3 regions of the Ruminococcus sp. AM26-12LB genome follow, and region 3 is predicted to be linked to each of the others. Evidence: riboswitches for the same ligand, from Rfam matches in the RefSeq annotation. Region 3 holds a riboswitch; each other region holds the start of a gene.
The links. Region 3 has a riboswitch for cobalamin ahead of DW694_RS07130 (ABC transporter substrate-binding protein). Riboswitches for the same ligand answer to the same signal wherever they lie in the genome.

Region 1 (8,051 bases), on a different contig from region 3:
GTTGCCGTGTATTCGGTGGTAAATACGCTGATCGCGGCAACGGATGTGGACAAAGTTGAGATTTCCATCGAAGGAAACAAGGAAGTGACCTTTGGCCAGAATATGCAGCTTTATAAGTTCTATGAATGGAACGACAGCCTGCTGGCACATACAAAGGCTAAAAAAGAACAGAAAAAATAAAACATTTCAAAATATCAGAAAACGGGAGAACATTTATGGCGAAAAGGCCGATGTGGCTTTTGTGTTTTCTTATGGTGCTGAGTCTTGGCGCACTGGAGCTTATGGGGATTCCTCTGATCAGGGGGAATCCCCTTCCGTTAAATGTGCAGGAGCAGATCGAAGCGCACCCTGGTTCCATGATCTGCGGGGAGGTGGAACAGTATGAAAACACAGAATTTTCCCAGTCTGTTTATCTGAAAAAAACATATCTTATCCATCAGTCAAAAAAATTTCCAATTGAAAATGTAAGAATATTTCTCAAAAAAGAAGAAGATCTGAAACCGGGAATGCGGATTCTGGTCAAGGGAACACTGAAAAGAGTGGAAGGTCCTGCGAATCCGGGGGGCTTTGACAGTCAACAGTATTATGCTTGTCGTCATATTTATTATTTTATGAAGAAGGCTGTGCTCCAAAAGAAAACAGCAGTGTATTCCGGCTACAGGCAGCTTCTTTTGGAGATAAAAGAAAGCTGCAGACAGATCCTGAAGGAAGCAGCAGGAAAAGATGCACCTGTTTTTTGTGCCATGACGCTTGGAGACAAACAGGAACTGGATCCGGAAACACAGATGCGCTATCAGCTGGCCGGAATCATACATATCCTTGCCATCAGCGGACTTCATATCAGTATTCTGGGAATGGGGCTTTATAACCTTCTAAAGAAGATGGGACTGGGAATCTGGCCTGCCGGGATTTTTTCTCTGGGAGTGATGCTGCAGTATGGAATCATGACCGGAGGGAGTGTTTCCACCATGCGTGCAGTAACTATGTTTTTGATCGCCATGGGAGCCAGAATCACCGGACGGATCTATGATATGATGAGTGCTCTTTCCGTAACTGCCATGATGATCCTTGTGGAATCTCCGGCCTATCTCCTGGACAGCGGATTTCTTCTGTCCTTTGGCTGTGTTCTGGGAATGGGGCTCGCTGCGGAAAAGATCTGTGCCCTTGCAGGAGCGGAGAAAAAATGGACAAAGGCACTGGTAAGTCCTATAGCTCTTCAGCTTGTGACTCTGCCGGTGATGCTGAAGTTTTTCGGAGAAGTCTCTATTGCCGGATTTATCCTGAATCTGTTGGTGCTTCCAAGTGTGGGGGTAGTGCTGACTGGAGGAATGGCGGCGCTGCTGCTGGGAATTCTCAGTATTCCTGCGGCAAAACTGGTAATCCTGCCGGCAAGGGTACTGCTGCTTTTTTATGAATATCTCTGCAGTCTGGCAGGAAGATCAGGATGGAGTACCTGGATCGGAGGGGAGCCGGAAATATGGCAGATCCTGGTATATTATGGCTTTTTGATCACAGTCCTGTTTATGGGACAGTATATAAAAGAACAGTTCCGGAAGAAAAAAGCAGTCAGTGAGGAAACGGAGCTAGCAGAGGAGCAGGCGGAAGCAGGTTGCCGGAAGCTATATGCTATCCGGATAACAGCCGGTATTTTTCTGGCAGTCGGAATCCTGATACTGGGATATCATCCAGCAGGAAGCCTGAAGGTGATCTGCCTGGATGTAGGACAAGGTGACGGTATTCTTGTGGAGACCCCGGAGGATCACCATTTTCTGATCGACGGAGGAAGCAGCAGCCAGTCGGAGCTTGGAAGATACTGCCTTTTGCCGGCATTGAAAAGTCAGGGGATTTCCTGGCTGGATGGGATTTTTATTTCCCATACAGATCAGGATCACATCAACGGTGTGAAGGAGCTTCTGGAATATATGGGAAAAGGTCTTACAACCATCCGGGCCGGATATCTGATCCTGCCTGCCTGGGCGGAAAGACCAGATGCATGGAGGGAGCTTGCAGAGGCAGCAAAAACAGCCGGAGTTAAGGTCGTGACAGCAGGAAAAGGGGATGAATTGCCTTGCGGCAAAGTATCTTTTTCTGTTCTGTGGCCGGAGAAAAATGCCACAGGAAAAGATGTGAATGAGGAAGCTATGGTGATGGAATTGTCTTTTGGAGATTTTCAGATGCTTTTTACCGGAGATATCGGTGCAGATACAGAGAAAAAGCTTCTGGTAGCCGGGGGGCTTGAGGATGTTGACTGTCTGAAGGTGGGACATCACGGTTCCCGTTATTCTACCACAGAAGCATTTCTTGAGAAAATAAAGCCGGAAGTGGCGATCATTTCCTGTTCTTCTACCAACACCTACGGACATCCGTCACCGGAAACCGTAGAGCGGCTTAAAGCGGCCGGAAGTCAGGTGGAATACACCATGAAAAACGGTGCTATTACCGTGGAAACAGATGGAAAAAAGCTTAAGATCGGAAGGTTCCGGAAGGATTGAGTTTTTTTCCAAAATCGAAAAAAACGATGACTTTTGAACACGTTTGTTGTAAAATAGACAGGGTTTGTGCAAAAACAAAATACTGAAAATGTGCAATACAAGATAAGGAGTTTTTATTTATGAAATATGACGTACTGATCGTAGGAGCAGGTCCCGGTGGAATCTTTGCGGCCTATGAACTGATGAATAATGATCCGGAGAAAAAGATTGCGGTTTTTGAAGCTGGTCATCCTCTGGAAAAAAGAAAATGTCCCATCGACGGAAAGAAAGTAAAATCCTGTATCCATTGCAAAACCTGTGCGATCATGAAGGGATTTGGCGGTGCAGGCGCTTTCTCCGACGGGAAATATAATATCACCAATCAGTTTGGCGGAACTCTGTACCAGCATATCGGCAAGGATACAGCCACAGAGCTGATGGAATATGTAGATAAACTGAACCTGATGCATGGCGGTGAGGGAACCAAACTTTATTCTACCACAAACAGCGAGATTCGTAAGCTCTGCCTTCAGAACGGCCTGCATCTTCTGGATGCATCAGTCCGCCATCTGGGAACAGATATCAACTATGTGGTACTTCAGAACCTCTATGAAAAAATGAAAGACCATGTGGACTTCTATTTTGACGCATCTGTTGACAAAGTAGAAAAAACTGAAGACGGTTATGCAGTTTTTGTAGGAGATGAGCGTTACGAGGGAACTTACTGTATCATCTCCGCAGGACGAAGCGGAAGTAAATGGATGGAGACGGTATGTACAGAGCTTAAGATCCCGACTCTTTCCAACCGTGTGGACATTGGAGTCCGTGTGGAGCTTCCGGCGGAGGTTTTCAGCCGTCTGACAGATGAGCTTTATGAGAGCAAGATCGTTTACAGAACTGAGAAGTTTGAGGATATGGTTCGTACCTTCTGCATGAACCCGCGAGGTGTTGTCGTGAATGAAAATACCAACGGTATTATCACAGTAAACGGTCACAGCTACGAAGATCCGGCAAAGCATACCAACAATACAAACTTTGCCCTTCTGGTATCCAAGCATTTCTCAGAGCCGTTCCATGACAGCAACGGATACGGTGAGAGCATTGCAAGACTTTCCAATATGCTTGGCGGTGGTGTTATGGTACAGCGGTTTGGAGATCTGATTCGCGGAAGACGAAGCACAAAAGCCCGTATTGAGGAAAGTTTCGTAACACCTACACTTTCTGCGACACCGGGAGATTTAAGCCTTGTTATGCCGAAACGTATCCTGGATGGCATCATCGAGATGATCTATGCCCTGGACAAGATCGCACCGGGAACAGCGGATGACGATACTTTGCTTTACGGCGTGGAGGTTAAATTCTACAACATGGAGGTTGAGATCGACGAAAATCTGGAAACCTGCCACAAGGGTCTCTTTGTTATCGGAGACTGCAGCGGTGTGACACACTCTCTTTCCCATGCATCTGCCAGCGGAATCTACGTAGCCAGATACCTGGAGCAGGAGTATTTTACCAGATAAACTGCAAAGCAGTTTATTTGTTATGAGCAAGTAGCAAAGCGGATTGCGAATATCCAGTGTAAGACAGTCCTTTTCTGATATCAGGGTGATGACAGAAAGGGGCTGTTTTTTATGCAGGATGTGCATGAATATTGGAGAAAATATTCTGATAATAACTGACAGATACAGGGAGAAAACCGGTTACTGTTCACTGGTAATATTTCGCGAGGTGTTTTTTGTGAGCGAAGATCACAGAAAACCGTGAATCGTCTGACATCAATCTTGACAAATATGTGAGTTTGTGGTAAAAGTTAGATAACCAGATAAAAGAAAATATGTGCAAATGTTATAATGATAAGGTTGCATCCAGTCGGATGTGCAAAAGAGAATCCGGTGAGAATCCGGAACGATACCGTCACTGTGAAAGGGGAGCTGCTTTTATAACCACTGGGAGACCGGGAAGGGAAAGCAGCGTGGAACCAAGTCAGGAGAACTGCCTTATTGTGAGATCCAGGGATTCGCGGTTTACGAATCGGTATTCTCCATAACAATACAGAACTTCTTTTTATGTATTTGTATTGCGCAGAGAATCATGTGTGAGCAGGCGGCCGCAGAGAGCTGCTGTTTTTTTGTACATATCAGTATTCTGGAAATACATGAAAAGAGGACAATAAGAAATGAAAAGAAAAACAATGTTAGCTCTGATGCTCGCAGTTTCCATGACATGCTCTATGGGGGCAGCTACAACAGCAATGGCAGCAGAGGATTCTGCTACAGAAGAGAACGCTGAGGCAGCTGATACCACAGAGGCTTCTGATGCAGATCAGGAAGCAGCAGATAATGTAGCAGCTCTGATCGACAAGATCTATGTACAGGAAAGAAACGACACAACAGATGAGGACTGCAAGGCAGCCAAAGAAGCATGGGATGCTCTGACAGATGCTCAGAAAGAGCTGGTAGAGGGTGAGAATGCAGATCCGGATTATTTCGGACGTGACACAGGAGATGCTTCCAAGGACGATCCGCGTAACCAGGATGAGATCGGTGAGAATGAACTTCTTGTTGTAAGCTTTGGTACTTCCTTCAATGACAGCCGTGCAGAGGATGTCAAGGGAATCGAGGATGCTCTTGCAGAAGCTTATCCGGACTGGTCTGTAAGAAGAGCATTTACAGCACAGATCATCATCAACCATGTAGAGGCAAGAGATGATGAAGTGATCGATAACATGCAGCAGGCTCTTGACCGTGCAGTAGAGAATGGTGTTAAGAATCTGGTTGTACAGCCTACCCATCTGATGCATGGTGCTGAGTACGATGAGATGACAGAAGCGATCAATGGCTATAAAGATAAATTCGAGTCTGTAGCTATCGCAGAGCCAATGCTCGGTGAGGTTGGAGACGATGCAACTGTGATCAATGATGACAAGAAAGCCGTTGCTCAGGCGATCACAGATACGGCTTGCAAAGAGGCCGGATTTGACAGCATGGATGCAGCAGCTGAGGCTGGCACAGCATTCGTATTCATGGGACATGGAACATCCCATACAGCTAATATTACATACGATCAGATGCAGACACAGATGGAAAATCTTGGATTGAAGAACGCATTCATCGGTACTGTAGAGGGGAAGCCGGAAGATACAGCCTGCGACAAGGTTATCGAGAAAGTAAAAGAAGCAGGATACAAGAACGTTGTTCTTCGTCCGCTGATGGTTGTTGCCGGAGACCATGCAAATAACGATATGGCCGGTGATGATGAGGATTCCTGGAAGAGCCAGTTTGTAGCATCCGGAAACTTCGATAAGGTTGACTGCCAGATCGAGGGTCTTGGAAGAATCGAAGCAGTTGAGAAGCTTTATGTAGAGCATACAAAGGCAGCCATCGATTCTCTGGGAAGCACTGAGGAGTCCGCAGATTCTGATGCAGCAGCAGATACAGAGGCTGATTCTGCTGAGGAGTCCGCAGAATAATAAATATAAAAATATCTGAGTGAGTTCAGATACCTATAAGAAATCAATGTAACTGCCCGGAAAGATCAGGAAGACTGTTTTCCGGGCAGATTGCTGTATCTATGGAAGGGAGAAGATTATCATGAAAAAACGCTATGTAAACTTAATTCTTGCAATGGCAAGTGCATCAGTCCTGGTGCTGGGCTCTGTACCTGCGATGGCAAAAACAGATGAAACAAAAACAGAGTCCGGTGAGGAAGCAGAAGCTTCCGAAGAAAAGGATACAGATGCAGCCAAAGCAGATACCCTGGAAGATGGCGTTTATACAGCAGAGTTTGAGACAGACAGTAGCATGTTTCATGTAAATGAGGCCAATGACAAAAAAGGAGAGCTCACGGTCAAAGATGGTAAAATGACCATCCACGTAAGTCTGGTTTCCAAGAAGATCGTTAACCTGTTTGCGGGAACTGCCGAGGATGCCCAGAAGGACGGAGCAGAGATCATTGAGCCGACCACAGATACAGTGAAGTACAGCGATGGTTATACAGAGGAGGTTTACGGATTTGATATCCCGGTACCGGCCATTGGTGAGGAATTTAACGTGGCGATCCTGGGAGAAAAAGGCAAATGGTACGACCATAAAGTCAGCGTAAAGAATCCTGTAAAAACCTCTGACGACAAAAAATCCGAAGGGAAAAAACCGGAAGAGCTGAAGCTGGAGGACGGAACCTATGAGACGGATGTAACCCTTACAGGCGGAACAGGAAGAGCATCTGTAGAATCTCCAGCTAAAGTAGAGATCAAGGACAAAGAAGCTACGGCAACCATCATCTGGAGCAGTCCGAATTATGATTACATGATCGTGGACGGCGAAAAATATGAGCCGGTGAACAAAGACGGAAACTCCACATTTGAGATCCCGGTCACAGTCTTTGACGCAGAAATGGAAGTGACTGCAGATACTGTAGCCATGAGTACTCCTCACGAGATTGAGTATACCCTGAATTTTGATTCTTCAAGCATGAAAAAGGAAGAAAAATGAAAAAAATAATTTCATACATATTTCTGACGCTGACCCTGATCCTGGGGTGTGCTTTTGCAGTGCAGGCAGCAGAGACAGAACATAAGCCTGCGGATATTCCAGGCCTTACCTTTGACCACAGTATGGAGCTTTCCTACGCAAAGGAATTTAATGTGGATTACTACAACGATGGCTATGCGCTGCTCACCATTGATCAGGAAGGACAGTTTCTTGTAGTTCCCGAAGGCAAGAAAGCACCGGAGGGGCTGGATCCTGACATTGCGGTTCTGCAGCAGCCCATAAACAATATCTATCTGGTAGCAACCTCGGCCATGGATCTTTTCCGCGCTATCGACGGGATTGACAGCATCAAGCTTTCCGGAACCAAGGAAGACGGATGGTATATCCAGGAAGCAAAGGACGCCATGGAACAGAAAAAGATGATCTATGCCGGCAAGTACAATGCTCCGGATTACGAGCTGATCCTGAACGAGGGCTGTGACCTTGCCATTGAATCCACCATGATCCATCACAATCCGGAGGTACAGGAGAAGCTGGAGCAGTTCGGGATCCCTGTAATGGTAGAGCGTTCCAGCTATGAGAGTCATCCTCTTGGAAGGACCGAGTGGATGAAGCTTTACGCAGTTCTTCTGGGAAAAGAAGATGTAGCAGAAAAGGTTTTCAAAGAGCAGACGGACAAGCTGGATAAGGTTCTCACAGCAGATAAAACAGACAAGACCGTAGCGTTCTTTTATATCAACTCCGTAGGTGCGGTAAATATAAGAAAAAGCGGCGACTATGTTTCAGAAATGATCTCTCTCGCAGGAGGAAATTATGTTCCGGAGGATACGGGAGTAAATGACAATGCTCTTTCCACCATGAATATGCAGATGGAAGAGTTTTATGCCAAGGCGAAGGATGCAGACTATATCATCTATAACAGTACGATTGACGGGGAACTTAAGACCATTGATGAGCTTCTTTCCAAAAGTAAGCTTCTTGCAGATTTCAAGGCAGTGAAGAACGGAAATGTCTGGTGCACAGGCAAAAATCTCTTCCAGGAAACTACCGGACTTGGAACCATGATCGAGGATATCCACACCATGCTGAC
Region 2 (8,051 bases), on a different contig from region 3:
AGGATCAGGCCGAAGAAAAATTCAAAGAAGTGCAGCAGGCTTACGAGCAGATCATGAAAGAGCGTGAGTACGGAAGCAGTTCCCAGAATGGTTATGGCAGCTACGGAAATTACGGTGGTTTTGGAAATTACGGAAATGCCGGTTCCAGTGCCTATCAGGATGAGGAAAGTATGCGCAGAAGGGCGGCCGCCAATTATGTGCAGAGCGGTCATTTTCAGGAAGCTATGAATGTACTGGATTCTCTTGGTCAGAAAAATGGGGAATGGTATTACCTGGCTGCTATGGCAAATATGGGAATGGGAAATAATGTAACAGCTCTGGATCAGATCCGTGAAGCAGTCCGTCAGGAACCGGATAATATGCAGTACCGTATGCTGCTCCAGAGAATGGAAGGCGGTGGCGGCTGGTATCAGCAGCGGCAGGATCCCTTTGGGGGAATGCCGACCGCAGGGGGAGATATGTGTGATGCCTGCTGCAGGACCATGGCCTGTTTCATGTGCTGGCCGGGCGGCTTTTTCTGCTGCTGATGCAGGAACAAAGCGGTCATCGATATCCCGGAATTGAGAATCGGAATATCCCGAGGCAGCATGTCCATATGATTGTAAGGCGGATCAGTCAGATCCGTTTTGCGATATAGATCGCAGAGGGATTTTTCTGACAGAAATTCACAATGCTGTCCGGAAAATGTCATACTGCAGAGAAAAAGAGGAGGAAATCGTTATGAGTATAAGAATTGGTATTTTAGGTTACGGAAACCTGGGACGCGGCGTGGAGTGCGCCATCAAGCATAATCCGGATACAGAGCTGGTTGCAGTATTTACCAGACGTGATCCGGAGACTGTAAAGATCCTTACAGAGACCGCAAAGGTTTATTCTGTAAAAGATGCGGAGAAGCTGAAGGATGAGATCGATGTCCTGATCATCTGTGGAGGAAGTGCTACAGATCTTCCTGTTCAGACACCGGAGTATGTAAAATATTTCAATGTTGTGGACAGCTTTGATACACATAAGAAAATCCCGGAGCATTTTGCAAATGTTGACAAGGCAGCAGCAGAGAGTGGACATGTAGGAATCATTTCCGTAGGCTGGGATCCAGGAATGTTTTCTCTGAACCGTATGTATGCAAATGCGATCCTTACAAATGGAAACGACTACACATTCTGGGGCAAGGGTGTCAGCCAGGGACATTCTGATGCAGTCCGCCGCATCAAAGGCGTAAAGGATGCAAAGCAGTACACCATTCCGGTAGAAGCTGCACTTGAGGCAGTAAGAAACGGAGAAAATCCGGAGCTTACCACACGCCAGAAACATACAAGAGAATGCTTCGTAGTCGCTGAGGAAGGTGCTGATCTTGCACGCATCGAGGAAGAGATCAAGACCATGCCGAACTACTTTGACGAGTATGATACAACGGTACATTTCATTTCCCAGGAAGAGCTGGACCGTGACCACAGCGGTATCCCGCACGGCGGTTTTGTGATCCGCAGCGGAAAGACAGGCTGGAACAATGAGAACAGCCATGTGATCGAGTACAGCCTGAAGCTGGATTCCAATCCTGAGTTCACATCTTCTGTGATCGTTGCCTATGCAAGAGCTGCATACCGCATGAACCAGGAAGGACAGAAGGGCTGCAAGACCGTATTTGATGTTGCACCTGCATATTTAAGTGCCCTTGATGGAGCAGAGCTTCGCAAAAAATTTCTGTAAGGATCTGTAACGGACAGGAGCAAAACTGCATAAAGGATCATATCCCCGGAGCATCGGTGAATATTTCTGATGTTTCGGGGCTTTTTTCTGCATAAAATCAACATTGGTAATACCTAGATGATGTTTTTTCTGAAAGAAAAGGAAAGAGTTGACGGACCGTAAAGAATGTTATATAATATGGACGTAAAATTGTAACAAAATTGTAACGTTTACGATCGGCCGGACTTAAGAAATAGTAAATATCAATGATCTATCTATCAAAGGAAGGTATGTATGCGAAAATTAAGCAGAAAATGGAAACTCTGGGGACTTTTTTTTGTTCTGATGTTCTTTGCAGCCGGAGCAACTGTACATACAACGGCAACAGATGTACAGGCTGCGACCAAAAACGGCTTTAAAACAGAAAAAGGAAAGTCCTATTATTATCAGAATGGCCAGAAGGTAAAAGGCTGGCTTACACTGAACGGGAAGAAATATTTTTTTAATAAATCCACAGGCGTGCAGATGAAGGGCTGGGCTAAGGATTCCAAGGGCAAACGATATTTTTATAATGTCAACGGTGCCAAGGGCTATATGGCAACAGGCTGGCTTACAGACAGTAAGAACAATACCCGCTATTTTAATCCCACCAGCGGATATATGACAACGAAATGGGCCACGATCAGTAATAAGAAATATTATTTTTACAGCGGCAGTGGTGCTGCAGCCAGAAGCGTATTCCTTACAGACAAGCAGAATGTGACCAGATATTTTACCAGCAAATGCTTTATGGCAAAGGGCTGGGCAACGAATAAGAAACAGCAGAAGCGTTATTTTGATCCAAACACGGGAGCTATGTATAAGGGCTTCAAGAAGATCGGCAGCGATACCTATTATTTTTACAGCAAGAGCGGCGTGATGGCTACCGGTTGGGTCACAAATTCCAAAAAAGGATATAAATATTATTTCGATCCGTCAACCGGTGTCATGGCTACGGGAACGAAGACGATCGATGGCAAGAAGTATACATTTGGCAGCAATGGTGTCCTGGATACCAACCCAAGCACTACTACAGCTACAAGCTCCAGGACCATCAAGAATTTCCTTGCTAATGCACTGCTTCCGGTAGGAAAGACTCTTTACGTATGGGGCGGCGGCCACAACTGGTCAGATGCGACCAGAAAGGGCATCAGTCCAAAATGGAAACAGTGGTATGACAGCAATTCCAGCTCCTATAATTACAGATATTATATGGATCTCAGTGAAGCTACAGAACAGAAGGGCCTTGACTGCTCCGGCTTTGTAGGATGGTCTGTATATCAGATCATGCAGAGCAGATCCGGTGGACCTATGTACACGGATGTTTCCGGAAATCTTGGATCTTTGTATTCCGGCAAGGGAATGGGTACCGTTGTTTCCCAGTCTCAGCTGGCAAGCTCAAACTGGAAGCTTTATCCGGGAGATATCGGATACAACAGCGGACATACTTGGATCGTTCTCGGACAGTGTTCCGATAAGAGTGTTGTGATCCTCCACTGTACACCGAATGCCGGCGTACAGATTTCCGGAACACCGACACCAAGCGGAACTTACGGAAGCCAGGCGATCAAACTGGCAGAAACTTATATGTCTAGGTATCCTGGAGCCAGCAAATATGACTATCATGAATCCAGTGGTAACTATATCCGAAACGGTGCTTACTTCAGATGGAACAGAAGCACTCTTTCCGATCCCAACGGATATCTGAATAAGACAGCCAATCAGATCCTTGCAGATCTGTTCTGATCAGGATGTGCTGAAAGAAATTTGTATGTAACAAATAGAAATAAGAAACGTGAGAGGAGAACCTGAGATAACCCGGGTTCTCCTTTTTTAATGTCAAAATCATTAATAAATGTTACAAAGTTTTAAACTAATTAATAGAAAATCCTTGCAATCCAAATAACACTGTGTTAATATATAAAAAGATTGAAACAAGATATTGCAAAAGTATTACAAAGAAAACCAACGAAGCGGATGGTCAGATCCGCTGTATTAAATTAGAATCAGATTGCGAGGGTGAACAGTCATGAAGAAAAGGATATTATGTCTGACACTGGCGCTCATCATCAGCGGAGCACAGGTAGTCAGCGTAAGCGCAACAAGAGAAGATGAGGCAGCACTTCAGCAGGAGATGGATGCGACCAACGAACAGCTGAATGCGACTTATTCCAGATTGGATGAGCTTTCCTCACAGAAGTCACAGATTGAAGGCGAGATTTCAACTCTTGATGCCAATCTTGTAAACGTGATGGTTTCGATCCAGACACTGGAGGGAGATATCTCCAATAAGGAAGCCGACATTGCATCTACACAGACCAACCTTGAGAAGGCCAAAAATGCCAAGCAGAAACAGTATGAGGCAATGAAGAAACGTATCCAGTATCTCTATGAGAAGGGTGGAGACGATGCATGGTTCCAGATGATGCTGAATGCAGAGAACCTGTCTGACCTTCTTACAAGAGCAGAGTACACACAGAAGACTTATGAGCAGGACCGTAAGAGTCTTGAAAAATATTCCAATACGATCCAGCAGGTGGCAAACCTGGAGGCACAGTACACACAGGAGAAGGCAGAGCTGGAGGGAATGAAGCAGGAATATGAGGCAGAGTCCCAGAACCTGCAGGCACAGCTGGATGAGAAGCGTGCCACATCCGCAGATTATGATAATGAGATCGCCTACGCACAGCAGCAGGCTACAGATTATGCCAACCTTCTTGCAGAGCAGACTGCAGAGCTTCAGAGATTAGAGGCTGAGCGTATTGCAGCAGAGGAAGAGGCAAGACGTCAGGCCGAGGCTGAAGCAGCAGCGAGAGCACAGGCTGAGGCAGAAGAGGAAGCAAGACGCCAGGCAGAGCAGGAAGCACAGCAGGATGAGGCGGACGAGAGCGAAGACGGACAGTACGATGAGGACGGCGACGTGATCGAGAATGCAGATGAGGATACTGCAGAAGATGACACCGAGGATGTGGATGAAGATGCAGACAATGGTGAGAATGATGATGCGTCCGAGGATACTGAGAATACAGAGGATAATGCAGACGCAGATTACGATAACAGCACAGACGCATCTGAAGAAAGTGCAGAGGACACATCTAATGCAGAGGATACATCTTCAGACAGTGACAGTTCTTCTTACAGCAGTGGTTCCGGATCTTCTGTTGTGAATTATGCTACACAGTTTGTGGGAAATCCTTACGTATGGGGCGGAACAAGCCTTACCAATGGTGCAGACTGCTCCGGATTTGTACAGAGTGTCTATGCGAACTTCGGAGTCAGCCTTCCGAGAACCTCCTATGAGCAGCAGAATGCAGGTACAGAAGTATCCTACGCAGATGCACAGCCGGGAGATCTGATCTGCTATGGCGGACACGTGGCTATTTACATGGGTAATGGCCAGATCGTTCATGCATCGAACTCTCAGGATGGGATCAAGATCAGCAATGATGCTACATACAGAACAATTGTATCTGTAAGACGTCTTGTATAATAAGAACGTACAATAGAAAATAAAAATACAGCAGCCCGACAGCAGTTTGTCGGGCTGTTTTTGACGTCGGAAAAAATATTGAAAACCCATGGAACGGAGTGAACAGCAATAAAATATGCTCAAAAATGTATAAATATTGAAAACAGTATTGACATATAATTAACAGGATGTTATTATAATGTCAGTATAATTCCATATTGAACATAGCAAGTGCTGAGGATAGCTGACAGTTATATATTGATTATCAGAAGTCCACAGAAAAGGGAATCAGGTGTGAAACCTGAGCGATCCGGTCACTGTAACGGAGGAGCGAATCTCATAGTCCATTGTACGTATGTATGAGAAGGAGAGAGGAGCCATGATCCCGGAGCCAGGAAACCTGCTTGTTATGGCGAGGTTAAACTTCCGTGTAAAGTGTAACAACCATTTCAGGGACTCCGCACCCCTGGGACGTTGTCTACTTTTTTACGAGAGTAGGCATTTTTTTATGGAATGCGCCTGTTCATATGAATTATACATGATTAAATGGCAGGCGATACTACTCCGGATACATTCGTTCCCTCCGCGCACTCATGAACGGATTATATTTCTACCCCGGGGTGGCATCGCTACCTCTTTTTTATAGGAAAAAGTTATGTGTGGTTATGTCAGGAGAGGAGAAAAGAGCCATGGAGAAACCATACTGGGAAGGCAAAGAATACTCTTACTTCAGCCACAAAAATTGTGAGTATTTTCCGTGCCATAAAGGAGCAGATCCGGAGAACTTCAATTGTCTGTTCTGCTATTGTCCTTTATATGCACTGGGAGATAAATGTGGTGGTAATTTCCGCTTTACGGAAAGCGGGATTAAAGACTGCACCGAGTGCAAGCTTCCTCACAGAAGAGAAAATTTTGGATATGTTACAGGTAAATATAGCGAGCTTGCGGAAATTGTACGGAAGCAGCGGGAAAAATAAAAAACAGGCCAGTTCAGATACAGGAAAATGTATATTCCTGTGTTTGAACTGGCCTGTTTTGTTTGGAGTGGACAATATCTGTTATCTGTCGGAAAAGATACAGAAGATCATTCTCTGGTTTGGAGAAAAACCCTGAGTCTGGGAATCTGGTTGTTGAGGATCAGCTGTTCCGGAAACATGGCCTGATGAACAAACTCAGCAGCACAGGTAAAATCTCCGATATGCTCCGGGCCATGGCTGTCACTGGAAAGAAGCAGCGGCAGATCATATTTGCGGCAGCATCGAAGGATCTCGAAACAGTTTTCTCTTGTGTCGCCACGATAGCCATAAGGTGCAAGAGAAGCTTCGTTGATCTCAAAGATCGTGCCGGTTTCTCTGGCAGCCCTTGCAAGCGCATCATAATTAACCGGGTAATGAGTGTTATCACTATGTCCGAGGATCTTTACACAGGGGTTTTTCATTACATTGATAAAAGCTTCTGTGTTTTCGGCTCTGGTACCGCAGCGGTAATTCCAGGCATGCATGCTGGCAATGGCGTAATCAAGTTTACATAATAATTCCTGATCTAAATCTACCGTTCCGTTGCGGTCAAGGATATTCAGTTCAATTCCGTAGAGTAATTCTACACCGAAATGTTTTTTGGGAGAATAGGTAAGGCTGCGGAAATAGGAGGAAGTTCCGGCTGCCAGAGTGCCGGGACCGTGATCAGTGATCCCGAGAAGCCGGAGACCTTTCTCGGCAGCTGCGCGTGCCATGTTTGTGATGGTACATTCCGTGCCGTGACCACTGGCGATGGAGTGGGTATGCATATCAGAAAGATACATAAAAATACACCTCTTTTACTGTTTGAGAACATGTGACAGAGCGGAATACGAATGTCCGCTTTGCATAAATTTTTCTGAAAAACAAAGGAATTCCTATATAAATTCAAGTATGGCAGAGCAGAAAAACAAAGTCAATAGAGAAAAACATAAAAATACAAAAAACAAATAAAATCAACAGGGCACAACCGATAAAACCCACAAAAACAGCTAGAAACACATGTTGGATTTCGTTGACATCGCAGTAGGGGTAAGGTATAATAAAACTACATGAGCACATAGCCGGACAGGAGCGGTTCTGGAAGCGTAGAGGCAGACAGATCACCAGAAACAACCGGTTATGAGAAAGGAGAATCATGGAGAAATTTCATATAGCAGATGTTCCGAAAACAGACAGGATCACACATCTTGTAGATAATCTTTATGCAAAGATGCCGGTGATCGAATCTGCCAGAGCAAAACTGATCACAGAGTCTTACAAAGCAACAGAAGACGAGCCGATCATCACCCGCAGAGCCAAGGCATTTGCCCACATCCTGCACAACATTCCGATCATCATCCGTGATGAGGAGCTGATCGTCGGAAGCAGCACTTTGGCGCCGAGAGGATGTCAGACGTTTCCGGAGTATTCTTTCCAGTGGCTGGAAGATGAGCTGGATACAGTGGCTACCAGAACAGCCGATCCATTTTATATTGCGGAGGAAACCAAGGCGGAGCTCCGTGAGGTACATAAATACTGGAAAGGCAAGACTACCAGTGAGCTTGCAACCTCCTATATGGCACCGGAAGCGATTCTTGCCATTGACCACAATATTTTTACACCCGGAAACTATTTCTACAATGGTGTAGGACACGTAACCGTTAAATATGAAGAAGTTCTGGCGATCGGCTATGAAGGGATCATTGCCAAAGCTCAGAAGGAACTGGATGAGTGTAATGTAGGAGATGGTGATTACGCAAAGAAATCCCGTTTCCTGGAAGCAGTTATCATGAGCTGTCAGGCAGTTATCGACTATGCACATCGCTATGCCGAGCTCGCAGAGCAGATGGCATATCAGT
Region 3 (8,051 bases):
CGAAATTTATGTATTTTAAAGGAGCGTAACAATGAGCAAAAAAATCAGGACGGAGGCTGTGGATCATCTTTTTGAAGCGATCCTGTGCCTGAAGGATAAGGAAGAGTGTTATACATTTTTTGAGGATGTGTGCACCATCAATGAGCTGCTTTCTTTATCTCAGCGCTTCGAGGTAGCCAAGATGCTTACTGATAAGCGTACATACCTTGATATTTCCGAGAAAACAGGAGCTTCCACAGCTACGATCAGCCGTGTGAACCGTTCCCTGAACTATGGAAATGATGGTTATGAGATGGTATTTGCACGTATGAAGAAGGATAACGGGGAGCAGGGCGGCGAAGCAGAATAAGGCTTACGTCCATACCGTGATGATAACGGATAATGCTGTAACGAAAAAGAGACAGACGATCGTGCGTCTGTCTCTTTTTTTCGGTGCGCCCGGCGACGCACGTTTATGACCGGATGTGAGCTCTGGATATTATTTGTCTTTTTTTGAGGAATCCGTATCTTTTGAGGAATTCATGTGGTCGATCATGTTTTCGATGATCATTTTTTTCATGTATACGTCGAAGCTAAGAAGACAGATAAAGGAAAACTGGTGAAGGAATTCCTTATCCTCCGGGTCGGCGTCCTCAAAAATTTCTCCGGCACTTTTGAAACGGTGCATAAGATCCTTTTCCAGGTAACGGATCTGTGACTGCTCCATACTGAAAACCTCCTGGTAGATGTAAGTCATGTCCTTTTCTGTAACGGACTTGAAGTATTTCTCGGTGATCGGTCCCAGAAGGGTCTGGATATCACTGATGGAGAGGATATTCTTAAAATAGTAGATAAAGATCAGCATTAGCAGATGCTCCCGGGAATAGCGCTTCTTTTCCGGCGGGGGAAGGAGCTTGTTCTTTGCGTAATTGTTGATCATGGTCTTGGTCAGGATCTTGTCATCATCATGACGCTTGGTGGAAGCGAGATTATCTTCCATAAAGGTTGTGACCTGATCCATGTAAAGAGCAATATTGGGAATTTCATCGGGTTTTATATAATCAAGCTCAGCAATTTTTGCAAAAATGCTGTTCATCATTTCTTTTTCGTTTTCTGTCATCGCATTATCACCTCTGCTCCCTATTATATAGTTTTAAATACTACTTGTAAAGAAACTTTTTTTCAGAGAGGTGGGTTTACCGGAAAGTAAAGTCATGATAGTATATAAAGATACTGTTCATATGGAAAAAGAAATGGAGATCAAAATGAGTATACATGATGCTTTGGACACATTGAATCCTATGCAGCGGGAAGCTGCTGTACATACAGAGGGACCACTTCTGATCCTCGCAGGAGCCGGTTCCGGAAAAACAAGAGTGCTGACCCACAGGATCGCCTATTTAATGGAAGAAAAGGGTGTAAACCCATGGAATATCCTGGCGATCACCTTTACCAACAAGGCCGCCAGTGAGATGCGGGAACGTGTGAATAAAATTGCGGGAATGGGTGCGGAGAGCGTATGGGTCTCCACCTTCCATTCCGCCTGCGTGAGGATCCTGCGCAGACATATTGAGGTGCTGGGCTTTGGCAGTAATTTTACCATTTATGATGCCGACGACCAGAAAACAGTCATGAAGGAAATCTTCCGGAAGTTTGATATCAATACCAAGATCTACAAGGAACGCGCTGTTCTTGCTGAGATTTCCCATGCCAAGGATGAACTGATCACACCGGAAGAGATGGAGCTGAATGCGGGCGGCGATCCGGATGCACGGAAGATTGCCGGTATGTATAAGGAATATCAGTCTATCCTCCGGGGAAACAATGCGCTGGATTTTGATGATCTGATCGTGAAGACTGTGGAGCTTTTTCAGCATAATCCGGATATCCTGGACTATTATCAGGAACGTTTCAAATATATTATGGTGGATGAGTATCAGGATACTAATACTGCCCAGTTTAAATTTGTAAGTCTTCTTGCTGAGAAATACAAGAATCTCTGTGTGGTTGGTGATGATGATCAGTCCATCTATCGTTTTCGTGGAGCAAATATCGGGAATATCTTAGGCTTTGAGAAGGTTTTTCCTGAGGCTAAGGTGGTGCGCCTGGAACAGAATTACCGTTCTACCCAGAATATCCTCAATGCAGCCAATGAGGTGATCGTCAATAACACAGAGCGTAAGGAAAAACGCCTCTGGACAGAGAACGAAGAGGGCGATAAAGTACATTTCCGTCAGTTCAACAACGGATTTGAGGAAGCGGAGTATGTTGCAGGAGAGATCATCCAGGGGCGCCGCAACGGGAAGTTCCAGTACAAGGACTGTGCAGTACTTTATCGGACCAATGCCCAGTCTCGTCTCTTTGAGGAGAAATTTCTCCTGGCAAATGTTCCTTATAAGATTGTCGGCGGCGTGAATTTTTATGCCCGCAAAGAGATCAAGGATCTGTTAAGCTATCTGAAGACCATTGACAATGCCAGTGATGATCTGGCTGTGCGCAGGATCTTAAATGTGCCAAAAAGAGGGATCGGACTCACCAGCATCGGCCGTGTCCAGGACTATGCGGATATGATGAACCTGAGCTTTTACGATGCGCTACGCGTGGTGGAGGAAGTACCGTCCATTGGCAGGGCAGCAGGAAAGATCAATGATTTTGTATCCTTTATCCAGGGACTGAAAAGTAAGGCAGAGGCCTATACAGTCCGTGAAACCCTGGAAGAGGTCATTGAGCTTACCGGTTATGTGAAGGAACTGGAGGCAGAGAAAACGGAGGAGGCCCAGGCGAGGATCGAAAATATCGATGAGCTGATCTCCAAGACAGAATCCTTCCAGGAAGCCATGGAGGAGGCCGGACAGCCGGCAACACTTTCTGCATTTCTGGAGGAGATCGCACTGGTGGCAGATATCGATTCTGTTGATCCGGATCAGGATTATGTGCTGCTGATGACCCTTCACAGTGCCAAGGGACTGGAATTCCCCAATGTATTTATCGTGGGAATGGAGGACGGTGTTTTTCCGGGATATGCTTCCATCTGGTCCGGTGATCCGTCGGATATCGAGGAGGAGCGAAGGCTCTGTTATGTGGGGATCACCCGTGCCATGAAGGAACTGACTTTAACCTGTGCAAAACAGCGGATGATCCGTGGGGAGACTCAGTATAACCGTGTGTCACGTTTTGTAAGGGAGGTTCCACGGGAGCTGGTAGATCTTGGACATACCATTCAGGAGAAAAAGCCCAGAGTAGATGATATCGTATCTCCGAAAAGCGCCTATGCCCAGATGAAAATGAATTTCCAGGCAAAGAGCACCCTGCAGAAAAAAGATTTCACAGTGAAGAAGGCGGACAGCCTGGACTATGGTGAGGGAGACACGGTCCGTCATGTGAAATTCGGAGTCGGTATCGTAAAAAATATCGCAGACGGCGGCAGAGACTACGAAGTGACGGTAGACTTTGACAAAGTCGGCGTGAAAAAAATGTTCGCCGGTTTTGCCAAGCTGAAAAAGATCTGAGAGGGATCTCTCCGGGCAGACTATTTCTGCAAAAAACTGTAAAAATCCGGCCTCAAGGTTGTAATTGGAAAACCGGTATGTTAGAATCAGTATCAGCGTAATTGAATTGCTGTGAAGTGAACAGTATCACCGGCACATATGCTGCCGGATACTGTGAGAGGGAATCGGGTAAAAAGCCTGAGCGGTTGCGGCCACTGTATACAGAAGAAGGGATTTCACATGCCATTGCAGAAACTCATGTGAGAAGGCGAAATCCCGATGTCAGAGAGATTCTGGAGAAAATTCTGATACATCATTCATGATCGGCTAAAAGATGAATGGTGTATCAGTTTTTATTTTGCGGAGTTTTTTCTGAGTCTGTAAGTCAGGAAACCTGCTTGACAGTATGTAAGTGGGAGCTTCCGTACAAAGTGTTCCGTGCAGATTTTATGAAGCCCCATCTTTTCGGTTACCCATAGGCAACAGGAGATAAAACAGGCGAAAAGAGAGGAAATGAAATGAAAAACAAGTATGTATCCACAAGAATCATGGCAATGGTAATGGCAGCGGCAATGACCGTATCAGCAGCTCCGGCTGTTTATGCCGCAGAGAGAGCAGACTCCGAGACCATCAAGGAAGACAACCAGCCGGCAGCAGAAGACAGTACAGAGTCTGCAGACACCGAAGATTCTTCCGCAGAGGCAACCAAGACAGAATATCCTCTGACCATCACAACCTATGATTACGATGGAAACGAAATCGAAACCACTTATGAAAAAGCACCGGAAAAAGTCCTTGCTGTATATCAGGGAAGCATTGAGACTATGCTCGCACTTGGTCTGGAAGACCACCTGGTAGCTACCGCAGGTCTTGATAATGAAGTTCCGGAAGATCTCAAAGAAGCATTCTCAAAAACAAATTATCTTGACGAATTTACCCCATCCCTTGAAACTGTAACAATGCTGGAGCCGGACATGATCTTATCCTGGAGCTCTCTTTTCTCTGATAAGAATCTGGGAAATGTAACAGACTGGATCGACAAAGGCTGCAACACCTACTACAACACCAATACTCGTCCGGACGGCGACAGAACACTGGAAAATGAATTCACAGATATCTTAAATATCGGAAAGATCTTCGATGTACAGGACAAAGCACAGGCTATCGTTGATGATGCAAAAGCAGTGATCGACAAAACTCTTACTGCAACTGCAGATGTAAAAGACAAACCAAGCGTAATGGTATTGGAGCCTCTTGGAGATGACATCACAAACTATGGCGTAAAGAGCCTTGGCGGAGATATGGTAACACAGTTAGGCGCAACTCTTGCAAACCCGGATGCTTCCACCGTTGGAAAAGAGGATATCATCGCAGCCAACCCTGACGTGATCTTTGTGGTTTACATGCCATATGCAGGAGATGATCCGGAAACTGTTAAGAACAGCCAGCTTGCAGTGATCCAGGATGATGAGTCCCTGAAGAGCCTTGACGCAGTAAAGAACGGACGTGTTTACCCGATCATGCTCAGTGAGATGTATGCAAGTGCAACACGTACCCAGGACGGAATCGAAACTTTTGCAAAGGGATTATATCCGGACGTAAATCTTGACTGATCGGAGAAAATGCAGTGAAAGAAACAGCTTCACAGAGAAAAAAAGATAAGGTGCTCAGAACATCCATGTATGTGGCAGTTCTCATCGGACTTGCAGGATTCCTTATTTTTTCCATACTTGCAGCCATCACTTTTGGAAATGCGGATCTGTCACTGAAGGATGTATACAGCGTTATCGCTTATAAATTGTTTCATATAAAAAGTCTGTCCGCCTATGCGGAAGGCGCAGTTCATGATGTTGTGTGGCTGATCCGGCTGCCTAGAGTCCTTCTGGCTCTGGCAGTTGGAATGGCTCTTTCCGTGTGCGGCGTGGTGATGCAGGCTATCGTGCAGAACCCGCTGGCAGACCCGTATGTGCTGGGTATCTCATCTGGTGCATCTCTGGGTGCCACACTGGCCATCATGCTTGGAATCGGAAGCTTTCTTGGTGGAAACTCTGTGGGAATCACAGCTTTCATTGGCGCGATGATCACTTCTTTTGCGGTGATCGCCATTGCAAACATGGGTGGAAAGGCAACTTCCGCAAAACTGATCCTTGCGGGAATGGCGGTCAGCGCAGTCTGTTCTGCTTTTTCCAATTTTGTCATTTATATTACCAATGACAAAAATGCGGCAACAGAAGTTATGAAGTGGAGCATGGGAAGTCTTGCCGGAGCAAGCTGGACCAGAGTGGGTGTAATGTTTCCGGTCACGCTGGTGTGCGTGGCTGTTTTCTGGACGCAGTACCGGAACCTGAATCTGATGCTTCTGGGAGATGACGTATCCATTACCCTTGGAACAGATCTGCACAGACTGCGGACTTTTTATCTGATCGTTGCTTCTGTTATGATCGGATTTGCCGTGTACTGTGCCGGTGTGATCGGATTTGTGGGACTGGTGATCCCTCATGTGGTCCGGATCCTTTTTGGAACAGATCACAGAAAACTGCTCCCCTTAAGTGCGCTTCTTGGTGCATCGTTTCTGATCTGGTGCGATGTGGCATGTCGTGTGATCCTTAAAAATTCCGAGATGCCCATCGGTGTGCTGGTATCCATTATCGGTGCTCCCTGCTTTATTTATCTGCTTGTGCGGAAATCCTATGGATTCGGAGGTGCCCGGTAATGAAGATCACCACAGAAAATATTCAGGTTGGTTTTCACGCCAGACAGATCCTGAAGGGAATCTCCATGGAATCCAAGGATAAGGAACTGGTAGGAATCATCGGACCAAACGGAAGCGGAAAATCCACTTTGCTGAAATGCATTTACCGTATTCTGAAACCAGACGCAGGAGCCGTGTATCTGGACGGCGAGGAGCTTCATTCCATGAGTGTTCGAAGCTCTGCGAAAAAAATGGCCGTGGTGGCACAGCACAATTATTATAATTTTGATTTTACGGTCCGCGAGGTGGTTCTTATGGGGCGTGCGCCTCATAAAAAGACTCTGGAACGGGACAATGCAAAAGATTACCAGATCGTGGATGAAGCGCTGAAAACCGTACAGATGGAGGCGTTTGCAGACCGTACCTTTTCCACTCTTTCCGGAGGAGAGCAGCAGAGGGTGATCCTGGCAAGAGCACTTGCCCAGCAGACCTCTGCACTGATTCTGGATGAGCCTACCAATCATCTGGACATTACCCACCAGATCATGCTGATGGAGCTGGTGAAAAAACTTAATGTAACCGTGATCTCTGCTATTCACGATCTGAATATTGCAGCAGCATACTGTGATAAGATCTATGTACTGAAGGACGGAGTTCTGGAAGGTTATGGAACGCCGGAAGAAGTCCTGACCCCGGAGCTGATCCGCAGGATCTATAAAGTAGAAGCGGAGATCGTTTACGACAGCCGCGGAAAGATGCATATTTTGTTTTTATGATTCTGGCTGTGAGGCGGGATGCATAGAGGGAAAAAGATGAAAAAGATCGGGATTTTGACATGCCTTAATTCCAATGATGTGTGTACCAGGGCAGGATGTCTGTCTGCATTTCGGGAAAGAAGAGATTTTTTTTCCGACTATCCGGAAGATACGATTCTGGCAGCTGTGATGACATGCAACGGATGCAAAGAAACCAATGCAAAAGAACCTGCTGAAGATGAGGGGATTTTGGAAAAGGCAGACCGGCTGGTCAGTGAAAAGATCAGCGTCATCCATGTCGGGGTATGCCGTCTGAATGAGGAAAAAAAGGAATGTCCGCGGATAACACAGATCTGCGGTCTGATAGAAGAACGCGGGATCAAAGTGATCCGAGGAACCCATAAAGAATAAGAGAAAACCGCCGTATCTTTCCGGAAATGCCGGAAATACGGCGATTTTTTTACAGAATGTTTCTGCGAAAATTTGTGTAAGTTCTGGTAAAACCAGACATATGGTGGTATAATAAGAACATTAAAAAAAGGCTCGGGTGCAGCGACCTCAAAAAACGCTGCGCTGCAGATTTACTGACAGACAGTACAGCCGAACAGAAAGAAAGGATGGTGCAGTGTTATGAATTTAAATACAACAAAACTTGAAGAACTGCTCGCAACACTGAAGAAAAAAGAAGAAGAGAAAGATAAGAACACAGTCCTTTGGGTACTGGCGATCATCGGTGCTGTTGCAGCTGTTGCCGGTATTGCGTTTGCAGTATACCGTTTCTTCGCTCCGGATTATCTGGAAGATTTTGAAGAAGATTTTGATGATGACTTCGATGATTATTTCGAGGATGAGGAAGAGTAAGAACTTTCACTGCAGAGGCTGTTTTGAGCAGATCAGAATGGTTGTTTGTTATGTATGAATATGAGAAGCGGATAATTGAAGCCCCGGCGCGGTACCGGGGCTTGATTTTTGAAGACGGACCGTGAAACGCTGGCGTTCATGAGCAGACAGTAAAGAGGATCCTGAATGTTCGAATTATTGTCTGCTGGTTATAAAACAGAAAGAGGATTTATGAAAAAAGGTGAAATTTACGAAGGTATTATAGAAAAAGTGGAATTTCCAAACAAAGGTTTTGTT

Region 1: linked by a shared signal. The riboswitch ahead of DW694_RS07470 (sirohydrochlorin cobaltochelatase) and the one ahead of DW694_RS07130 (ABC transporter substrate-binding protein) in region 3 are both predicted to bind cobalamin.
Region 2: linked by a shared signal. The riboswitch ahead of DW694_RS07405 (cysteine-rich small domain-containing protein) and the one ahead of DW694_RS07130 (ABC transporter substrate-binding protein) in region 3 are both predicted to bind cobalamin.

What each region holds. Positions count from the first base shown of each region.
Region 1 covers NZ_QUJX01000008.1:66,845-74,895, reverse strand. Annotated here, with positions in the region: gene DW694_RS07485 (GerMN domain-containing protein) at 1-180, shown strand, start outside; gene DW694_RS07480 (DNA internalization-related competence protein ComEC/Rec2) at 216-2,492, shown strand; gene DW694_RS07475 (FAD-dependent protein) at 2,612-3,991, shown strand; cobalamin riboswitch at 4,311-4,486, shown strand; gene DW694_RS07470 (sirohydrochlorin cobaltochelatase) at 4,648-5,940, shown strand; gene DW694_RS07465 (hypothetical protein) at 6,062-6,961, shown strand; gene DW694_RS07460 (ABC transporter substrate-binding protein) at 6,958-8,051, shown strand, end outside.
Region 2 covers NZ_QUJX01000008.1:51,682-59,732, reverse strand. Annotated here, with positions in the region: gene DW694_RS07425 (J domain-containing protein) at 1-527, shown strand, start outside; gene DW694_RS07420 (diaminopimelate dehydrogenase) at 721-1,707, shown strand; gene DW694_RS07415 (N-acetylmuramoyl-L-alanine amidase family protein) at 1,981-3,471, shown strand; gene DW694_RS07410 (C40 family peptidase) at 3,755-5,215, shown strand; cobalamin riboswitch at 5,447-5,617, shown strand; gene DW694_RS07405 (cysteine-rich small domain-containing protein) at 5,884-6,171, shown strand; gene DW694_RS07400 (phosphatase) at 6,279-6,995, opposite strand; gene DW694_RS07395 (glycyl radical protein) at 7,349-8,051, shown strand, end outside.
Region 3 covers NZ_QUJX01000007.1:163,906-171,956, forward strand. Annotated here, with positions in the region: gene DW694_RS07115 (YerC/YecD family TrpR-related protein) at 32-349, shown strand; gene DW694_RS07120 (DUF1836 domain-containing protein) at 479-1,099, opposite strand; gene pcrA (DNA helicase PcrA) at 1,245-3,488, shown strand; cobalamin riboswitch at 3,602-3,884, shown strand; gene DW694_RS07130 (ABC transporter substrate-binding protein) at 3,986-5,080, shown strand; gene DW694_RS07135 (iron ABC transporter permease) at 5,095-6,180, shown strand; gene DW694_RS07140 (ABC transporter ATP-binding protein) at 6,180-6,935, shown strand; gene DW694_RS07145 (CGGC domain-containing protein) at 6,972-7,325, shown strand; gene DW694_RS07150 (hypothetical protein) at 7,545-7,775, shown strand; gene rlmD (23S rRNA (uracil(1939)-C(5))-methyltransferase RlmD) at 7,986-8,051, shown strand, end outside.